Regions from separate parts of the Devosia sp. P2_G7 genome, predicted to be linked through region 2. Evidence: riboswitches for the same ligand, from Rfam matches in the RefSeq annotation. Region 2 holds a riboswitch; the other holds the start of a gene.
What was found. A riboswitch is a leader RNA that binds a small molecule or an ion and turns the genes downstream of it on or off. The one in region 2 is predicted to bind cobalamin.
Positions count from the first base shown of each region.

Region 1: another riboswitch for cobalamin. It lies ahead of AC1DWU_RS02700 (HupE/UreJ family protein); the one in region 2 lies ahead of AC1DWU_RS16065 (CbtB domain-containing protein).

Region 1 is NZ_JBFUFI010000001.1:528,343-532,950, forward strand. Features, by position in the region: gene AC1DWU_RS02685 (MBL fold metallo-hydrolase) at 1-128, opposite strand, end outside; gene AC1DWU_RS02690 (hypothetical protein) at 303-914, opposite strand; gene rplS (50S ribosomal protein L19) at 1,028-1,585, opposite strand; gene AC1DWU_RS02700 (HupE/UreJ family protein) at 1,807-2,391, opposite strand; cobalamin riboswitch at 2,426-2,618, opposite strand; gene AC1DWU_RS02705 (hypothetical protein) at 2,718-3,065, shown strand; gene AC1DWU_RS02710 (copper chaperone PCu(A)C) at 3,112-3,672, shown strand; gene trmD (tRNA (guanosine(37)-N1)-methyltransferase TrmD) at 3,681-4,361, opposite strand; gene rimM (ribosome maturation factor RimM) at 4,358-4,608, opposite strand, start outside.
Region 2 is NZ_JBFUFI010000009.1:207,441-212,048, reverse strand. Features, by position in the region: partial or broken gene AC1DWU_RS16080 (cobaltochelatase subunit CobN) at 1-3, opposite strand, end outside; gene cobW (cobalamin biosynthesis protein CobW) at 3-1,064, opposite strand; gene AC1DWU_RS16070 (CbtA family protein) at 1,061-1,825, opposite strand; gene AC1DWU_RS16065 (CbtB domain-containing protein) at 1,850-2,032, opposite strand; cobalamin riboswitch at 2,068-2,288, opposite strand; gene AC1DWU_RS16060 (hypothetical protein) at 2,308-2,907, opposite strand; gene AC1DWU_RS16055 (DMT family protein) at 3,028-3,384, shown strand; gene AC1DWU_RS16050 (NAD(P)/FAD-dependent oxidoreductase) at 3,359-4,267, opposite strand; gene AC1DWU_RS16045 (zinc ABC transporter substrate-binding protein) at 4,336-4,608, opposite strand, start outside.

The sequences.
Region 1 (4,608 bases), on a different contig from region 2:
AGCGTCGTCCACCGCTGCCCGGCCGCCGTCACATACTGCCGCTCGTCATCACAGATCGCGCACCGCTCCGGCGGCGCCTCGGACGGTGCATGGCCAACGCCACAGGTGACGCAGATGAAGGATTGCATCGGAAATCTCCGGTCGAGTGGTGCTGCCGGAGTGATTGATAGCGGAGTCGAAGCAGCTTGGGCACCCGATCGCCACAGCCACCACCTCCCCCTCGACGGGGGAGGCAAGCGCAGCTTGTGAGCGAAGCGAACTAGCGTAGCTCGGAGGGGGTGCGCGGAGCCAGTATGTGGCCTCTAGGCCACCAGCCCCTTCCACACCTCAAGCTCGTCCAGCGTCTCGCCCGCTCCCGCCAGCGCGAACTGGTAGATGTCGAAGCTTCCCACCATCACGCCGTAATACCCCGGCCGCTCGCGTGCCTCGTGCTTGAGCCGCAGGATCAAGTCCCGGTCGCAGTTCGACAGATCCGCACGCAAATTCGCATCTCGCGCCTGGCGCACCGCGAAATCGAAAGGCTCCCAGCCCCAGATGTCGCACTTCCATTCATTGCCGGCGAAATCCTTGAACTCGATGCCCCAGTAGAGCCCGGCGCCGAGCGGATGCGGGTCAACATAGTCGTTGAGGAAGCTCGCCTTGTGCAGCTGCAGCCCGGCCCGGTCGAACTGGATGGCGATGTCCGCGGCGAGCCCGGCCCACTCGGCCCAGCGTTCCGCCTCGCACGGCATGTGGATGTCGATGTCGCGCCACACCATCAGGTCATAGCCGGCACTGCCGGTCACCACCGCCTCGCCGAAGCGGGCATTGAGCAATTCGAGCAGGCCGGTCTCAACCAGCACATTGCGGGTCTCGTTGCGGAGTTCGGCGGCCAGCCGCGCCCTCTCTTCTGCGTCCTGAAGAGCTGCGTCCATTCCAAATGTCCCTCTTTGGAATCCGTCCCGGGGCATCCCGACCCCGGAATCAAAAGCCCGGCTCGTGAGCCGGGCTGAAAATCTAGTGACGTAAGCGCCGAAACTGTGGCGGCTTACTCGGCCTTGGGCTCGGCGGCAGCCTCGGTCGCGGCAGCGGCCTCGGCGGCAGCAGCAGCGGCGGCCTCGGCAGCGTCCTTCTCGGCGAGTTCCTTCGCCAGCGCCTCGGCGGCGGCGATCTTCTCAGCCTCGCGGGCGTTCTTGGCTTCGATGGCGGCTTCGCGCTCACCGGCCTCGATCTTCTTGGTACGGGCGCCGACGTTCTCGAAGATACGGGCGGCCTTACCGCGACGGTCGCGCAGGTAGTAGAGCTTGGCGCGACGCACCTTGCCGCGCTTGATCACTTCGACGCGGTCGATGTTCGGCGAGAGCACCGGGAACACGCGTTCCACGCCTTCGCCGTACGAAATCTTGCGCACGGTGAAGCTTTCCATGATGCCGGTGCCGGAGCGGGCGATAACCACGCCCTCGTAGGCCTGCAGGCGTTCCTTGTCGCCTTCGCGGATCTTCACCCAAACCTTGACGGTATCGCCGTGGGTAAATTCCGGATGGGCGCCCTTGGCGAGCAGCTTCTCGTGCTGCTCCTGATTGAGCTGTTCGATGATGTTCGACATCTGATGTTCCGTTCGTCTTTTTCAAAGGAGCGTTTCGCCGGCTTTCGCCGACCGCCCGGTCTTGGTTGCACGGATTTTTATGCATTATTGGCCGAGCCGAAGCTCAAGCGAGCGGGGCTATAGATGAAGAAAGCCCGCGAGTCTAGAGCAGGTCTAGGGCTCGCGGGCCTTTGATGTCACTTCGATGTCAGCCGCGCGACACTAGTCGCTGCGGACGAGGCTCAGAGCCAGCCAGCCAGCACCCCGACACCGCCCAGCGCGAACACGCCGCCCGCCACCTGCGCAACCGTCTTGCTGTACTTGCCGACGAGCTTCGATACGCCCATCGCCGCCCCGATACCCGCCGTGTGCAGCAGCGCGGTCGCGACGATAAAGCCCGCTGCATACTCGAAGCCCGAGGCATCCACCGGCATTTCGGCGCCATGCGCGTGGCCGTGGAAGACCGCAAACACCCCGACCAGGGCCGAAGCCGCCACCACCGGCATCGGCCGGCCGAGCGCCGCAACGCCGCCGATCACCACGCTCGACAGCGCAATTCCCAGCTCCACGAACGGCACGTCGATCTGCCCGACGCCGAGCATGAAGCCTACCGCCATCATGCCCACGAAGCTCAGCGGCACCAGCCACAGCGCCTTGCCGCCCAGCACGTAGGCGAACACGCCCACCGCCACCATGGCGAGCACGTGGTCGAGGCCACCCACCGGGTGCATGAAGCCATGCAGGACCCCGGAGGCGTCGCCGTGCCCGGTATGGGCGAAGGCGGCCGTCGGAACAGCAATGAGCAGAAGAGCCAGTAGCGCGCGCATAAATATCTCCATCTCGGGACCCACCGTCCCGCTCGCGTATGTTTCACTGACGGCCGGTCTCCTGGCTCCGGGCATCTCCCACTCCGCCTTCCCAGTCGCAAACCAGTGGCACGCTGAGTGGAAGTCAGGCCCGTTACAGTCGCGGGGGCGGCGCCGGCATCGCCCGAAGGCCACCGGCTTCCCGTTTCACGCATCACCCGATGCGCACCGTCGCCTTATCTCTGTCAGGTCTGGGTAGCGAGATCAACGGCAAGCCGCGCATTTGCCGCATGACGCGGCACCTCCTCCTGCGCTAGAGGAGCAACGTCCAACCGGGATAGCCGCCAGTGCTGAATGCGCGAAACATGGGAATCGAGGTGCTGCGCGCGGCTGTCGTGCTGGCGCTGATCTTCCTCAGCTTCGCCCACACCCCGGTCACCGCGGCTACCACCGGCCCCGATGTACTCACCGCCGCGCTCGACCTCAGCTATTGCGGCGACCTCCCGGACGAGCCCAAGTCGCACGCTCCCTGCCACGCCTGCCGCATCGGCGGCGGCGCCGACCTTCCCCCGCCTTGCACCCTCGCCCTCCCGGCCACCCTCGTCGCCGCGGTTGCCTATGGCGCGATGCCGGTGCTGGTGCAGCCGGCCACCTCCATCCGCCCCTTCGACGCCCGCGGACCACCTCTCGCCTGATCTTCCTCGCCTCGAATTCCCCAATTCCATTCGAAAGATCAGTTCAATGAACCGTCTCCTCATCCCGGCCCTGCTGGGCCTTGCCCTTGTCGCCACCCCGGCCTTTGCTCACAATGGCCTCATCCACGAGGGTTGCCCCACCGGCCAGGTGTTCACCGCCGGCGACCTCACCATCACCGGCGCCTACACCCGCGCCATGCTGCCCAAGGCACAGGTTTCCGGCGGCTATCTCACCATTGAGAACAAGGGCAGCAGTGCCGATCGCCTGCTCGGCGGCAGCACCCAAGCCGCCAAAACCGTCCAGGTTCACCAGATGAAGATGGAGGGCGACATGATGAAGATGGGCGAAGTCGAAGGCGGCCTCGAAATCCCCGCCGGCGGCACTGTCGCGCTCTCCCCGGGCGGCGACGCCTATCACCTGATGCTCATGGGTGTCGGCACGCCGTTCGAAGAGGGCCAGTGCCTGCAGCTGACGCTGAAGTTCGAGAAGGCCGGCGAGGTGCCGGTTGTGCTCAACATCGGCGGCGCCGCAGCCGACGCTGCGCCCGAGGGCGAGATGAGCATGCCGATGGATCACTCGGACCACCAGATGACCCCGGCGCAGTAAGCCCGGCGCTACTTCAGCAGATCCGGCCGGCGCGCCCGCGTGAGCTTCTCGCTCTCGGCGCGCCGCCACTTCTCCACCTTGCCGTGGTCGCCCGACGTCAGCACCGCCGGGATCTCGCGCCCCTCAAACAGCTGTGGCCGCGTATATTGCGGGTATTCCAAGAGCCCGTTCTCAAAACTCTCGTCGGCATGGCTCTCCGCCGCACCCAGTACCCCGGGGATCAGCCGCACCACCGCCTCGAGCAGCACCATGGCCGCGACCTCGCCGCCGGCGAGCACATAATCGCCGATCGAGACTTCCTCGAGCTGCCTGGCCTCGATCACCCGCTGGTCGATCCCCTCGAACCGCCCGCAGACGATCACCGCCCCCGGCCCCGCCGCCAGCTCGCGCACACGCTCCTGCGTCAGCGGCTTGCCGCGCGGCGACATCAGCAGCCGCGGCCGAGCATCGCCTTCCGGCGACACCGCATCGATGGCATTCGCAAGAATGTCCGGCTTCAGCACCATCCCGGCGCCGCCGCCCGATGGGGTATCGTCCACCGTCCGGTGCCGGTCGGTGGCGAAATCGCGCAGCTGGGTGGTCGAAAGGCTCCACAACCCATCCGCAATGCCACGGCCGATCACCGAGGCGCCGAGCGGCCCCGGGAACAGTTCCGGAAAGAGCGTGATGATGTGAGCTGAAAAGCTCAATCGGGTTCTTCTTCGCCCGGATCCGCCTCGATCGGCGGATCGATCAGCAGATACCCGTCCTTGACCCGCACCTCCGGCACAACGGTCTTGGAGAATGGGTAGAGATAGGTATCGCCCGAGCGCGGATCGCGGATTTCGAGCAGGTCGCCGGCGCCGAAATTGGGCACCGCCATCACCTCGCCGATCTCCGAGCCGTCCGACAATCGGGCTTTCAGCCCGATCAGGTCGGCATGGTAGAAATCGTCTT
Region 2 (4,608 bases):
CATCAGGCGGCGGCCGCCACCGCCTGCTGGAGGCTTGCGGTGATGGCGGCGTGATCGAGCGGCGACTCGCCGATCACCACCAGGGCGGTCTGGCGGGCTTCGCCCGGCTTCCACGGTCGGTCGAAATAGGCGGAGACGCGCGGGCCGACGGCCTGGATGGCGAGGCGAGCCGGGGCGCCGGGCAGAGCCGCGAAGCCCTTTAGGCGGAGCACGTCGTGGGCGCGGATGGTCTGCTCGATGGTTTCGAGCAAGTGGTCCTTGCTGGTGACGCCGTCGAGGGTGACCGAGAACGAGTCGAAGTCGTCGTGCTCGTGGCCCTCGCCGCCGTGCTCGAGCTCGTGGTGGCTCTCGCGGCCGGCGAGATTGTCCTCGGTCGAAAGACCCATGCCGAGCAGGGCCGCGACATCGACATGGCCGTTGCGGGCGCGGACGATGCCGGTGCCCGGGCGCATTTCGGCGCGGAGGTGGGTCTCGATGGTGTCGAGATTGGCGTCGGTGACCAGATCGGCCTTGTTGAGGATGATCAGGTCGGCGGCGACAAGCTGATCCTCGAACAATTCGCCGAGCGGGGTTTCGTGGTCGAGCATGGCGTCGGCGGAGCGGAGCGCATCGACGGCCGCCTCGTCATTGGCGAAACGGCCTTCGGCGAGCGCCGCGGCGTCGGCGACGGTGACGATGCCGTCGATGGTGACCTCGGACTTGATCTCGGGCCAGTTGAAGGCGCGGATCAGCGGCTGCGGCAAAGCGAGGCCGGAGGTCTCGATGACGATGTGGTCAGGGCGATCCGGCCGTTCGAGCAGCGCCTGCATGGTGGGGATGAACTCGTCGGCGACGGTGCAGCAGATGCAGCCGTTGCTGAGCTCGATCATGTCCTCCTCGCGGCAGGTCTCGTCACCGCAGCCGGCGAGGATTTCCTTGTCGACGCCGAGCTCACCGAACTCGTTGATGATCAGCGCGATGCGCTTGCCCTTGGCGTGGGCGAGCAGGTGCCGGACGAGCGTGGTCTTGCCGGCGCCGAGGAAGCCAGTGATGATGGTGACGGGAATCTTTTCGGTCGAGCTCATGCGTGGGCACCCTTCAGGGCAAAGGCGGGGGACTTAGCGAAGCGCTCGTTGAGCCAGCCAAGCAGCGGGCCGACGGTCAGCCAGAACAGCGCGCCGGTGGCGAGGGTGGCGGCGGCGAAGCTGGTGGCGAGGTTGGCGGGCACGGTGGTGGCGTGTTCGCCTGCGAGCTGGGGGGCGCCGATGACGTGCGGGGCGAGGATCAGCGCGGCGGCGATAACGATGCCGGTCCAGTTGCGGAGCTTGGCGATGGCCAGCATGCCGGCGCCGGTGGCGATGGCGGTGCCGACCCACCAGACCTGGCGGGCAACGAGATCGGCGGCGGGCATGCCAGGGAGTTCGGGCGGCAGGCCGAAGGCCGGGGCGAGCTGCAGCGCGACGAAGCCGCCGAGGCCCCAGATCACTCCGTTGCGGGCGGTGATCTCGATGCCGGAGAGGACAGAGACGGCAGCGAGGAGGAAGGCGAAGCCGATGCAGCCGAGGAGGTTGGCGAGCACTGTGTAAAAGATGCGCTCAGCCCCATCCTGAGGAGCCCAGGCGTCTTCGTCGTGCTCGTGGGCGGGGGCGGCTTCCTCGTGCGAGTGCGCCGGGGTGGCGGCGTCGTGGGTGTGTTCGGCGGCAGCCTCGGCAGGAGCGGCGTTTTCATAGACCTCGGCGGCGAGGATCAGCGGCGCGACGCGCCACTGCTGGACGGCGCTCATGGCCAAGCCAGCTGCGAGTCCAGCAAGGACCGCAGCGAAGAAGATTCGCTGGAAGAGTTTCATCGATGTCTCGTTTGCTTGACGGCGTCAGTGGCAGGGAAAGCCGAGCGAATGACGCGTGTCGTGCGCGCCATTATGGATGGCCATGTCGCTGGCAAAGCCGACGCCGCCGACGAGGACGAAGCCGATAAACAATGCCAGCACACCTGCGATGACGCGCTGCGAGACAGAGAGACTGGCGACGGACGCCGTCTGGACCTGAGTATTCATATGCCTGCACCCTCCGTGCGGATGAAATGGGGGGAGTCCCCGGTTGCACGCTGGCAGGTCTCCTGGCTCACGGGTCGTCGTGTTCTCCGGCCTTCCCGACACCTCGCGTGGCATCAGTGGCATAGTCGGAGGGCACTCGCCGCTTACAGTTGCGGGGGCAGCCACGGATTTGGTCCCTGATGGGTACGCCGCACCGTGTTCCCTTTTGATCCCCTCGCCCGAACGGGTCCGAGGAACCAACGTGGGCTATCGTTACGCCGCGGGAGGGGTCGCGGTCAATCTTCGGCCGCGGCGGAATCGGGATAGCCGACGGTGACCGTGTCGACGCGCGCATCGACCTTTTCGAGCAGCGGCTCGGTGGACGAGATCTGCATATCGCCGGAGATGGCATCGACGTTGAGGTCGGCCGGGTAGTCGCCGACGGCGAAGCGGGCCGAGACAATGCAGCCATCTGCAGGAGGTGCGAGCTTGCCGCCCTCGAAGATGGCAGCGCCGCCGTAATCCCAGAAGAAGCCGAACATCTGGAACGGCCCGCCATTCAGCGCTTCGACTTCCTTGACCGTGAGGCCCTGCTTCAGGCCGCCCGGCGCAGTGTCACCGGGCGGGACGGTGAAATAGGCGACGCGCTCGTGCTTTTCCTCGTCCCACCAGCCGAACTCGATGGTCTTGGCGGGATCGTTCGGAAAGACCGTGGTGGCGAGTACGGTGGAGCCTTCGGGACCGGGGACGTCGCCGGTCACTACGTTATCCTTGCCGAAGGTCTCGATCAGACGTGCTTCGGAGCTGTCGCCGGCGAATGGGCCGTCGCAGGCGATGTCGGCGGCCATGGCTGGAGCGGCGAGCAGCAGCAGCGGGAACAGCATGAGGGAGCGCATGGTCGACCTCCGTTTGATCCGTCGATTCTAGCGGACCGCGTTGAGTCTGGGCAGGCCTTGCGGCGGAAGCTGGGCGCGGCGATCAATGGGCTGACCCCAATTGATTCGCGCAGGTGCCCGATGCCCTTCACCTTCCAGACGGTGATGCCGATCCTGTTACTGATCGGCTCCAACGTTTTCATGACCGTCGCCTGGTACGGGCACCTGAAATTCCCCAGCATGGCGATGTGGGTCGCCGTGATGGTGAGCTGGGGTATCGCACTGGTCGAATACTGGCTGGCCGTCCCCGCCAACCGTATCGGCTATGGCGCCTATACGGCGGCGGAGCTGAAGACCATCCAGGAGGTGATCAGCCTCACGGTGTTCGCCGGCTTTGCGGTGTTCGTGCTTGGTGAGAAGCTGACCTGGAATCACGCCGTCGGATTTCTGCTGATCTTTGCCGGAGCGTTCTTCATTTTCCGGGGACCGTTGAAGTAGCTAGCAGCGACTGGTGGGCGAAAGCGCCTGCCCCTGCCCCATCAGCGACGGCGAAGCTGATGTTGTGCATCGGGCGCGCGGCGTCGCCTGCGGCATAGACGCCGGGGATCGAGGTCTGCTGCGTGTGATCGACGACGAAGAAATCGCCGACTGCGCCGGCCTTGGTCTCGCAGCCGAGCTCGACGCCGAGGTTAGTGGAGAAGCTGATCGGGGCGTGGACGAAGATCGCCGCGAGCGGCACTGGGCCCGCAGTGGTGACCACCGCGTTCAGCATGCCGTCGTCGTGGTCGAAACGGACCACCGCTTCCTCGACCAGTTTCACTCGCATATCGGCCAATGCGGCCTGTACCGTCGGATCGACGGGGGTGCCGTTGGCGAACAGCGTCAGATCGTTGGTCCACTCGGAAAAGAAGCGGGCGAGGTGCAGGATGTCGCCTTCGCGGAGCAATAGTCCGAGCGGCCGGTCGGCGACTTCGTAGCCGTGGCAATAGGGGCAATGCAGCGCGCTCTTGCCCCAGCATGCGGCCATGCCGGGGATCGTATCGACGCTGTCGGTAACACCGTGGGCGAGGATCAGGCGGCGGGCCGTGAGCTGTTCGCCGGAGGCGAGCTCAAGCGAAAAGCCGTCGTCGACGGCGCTTGCCGAGATCGCCTCGGCGGTGCGGCGTTCGATGGTCTTGTAGGTGTCGAGCTGGCGGCGGGCCTCGGCGAGCAGTTCACCAGGAGCGGCGCCATCGCGCGACAGGAAGCCGTGCGAGTGGGCGGCGAAACGGTTGCGCGGCTTGCCGGTATCGAGCACCAACACCCTGCGGCGGGCGCGACCGAGCTGCGTGGCGGCGGCAAGGCCGGCAAAGCCGCCGCCGATGATGATGACGTCGTACATGGGACGATCCTGTTGGTACGGAGAATGGCAGCGGCGGCGAGACGTTCCCCGCCGGTGCTTCTTCGGCGCTACTGCGCGAGGCAGGACTTGAGGTTGGTGGCGAGGTTCTCGATCAACTGGCGGTAGAGGCCGGGGCCCTCGTCGAGATTGGCGCCCTCGGGGTCGAGCACGCCCTGCTTGGCGGTGGTGCCTTCGGTGAGGACGTTGACGATCCGCGGGTCGAACTGCGGCTCGGCGAAGACGCAGGCGGCGTCGAGGGTCTTGAGCTTGTTGCGGATCTCGTTGATGCGATCGGCGCCGGGAGAGACCTCGGGGCTGACTGTGATCGAGCCCGCGACGTT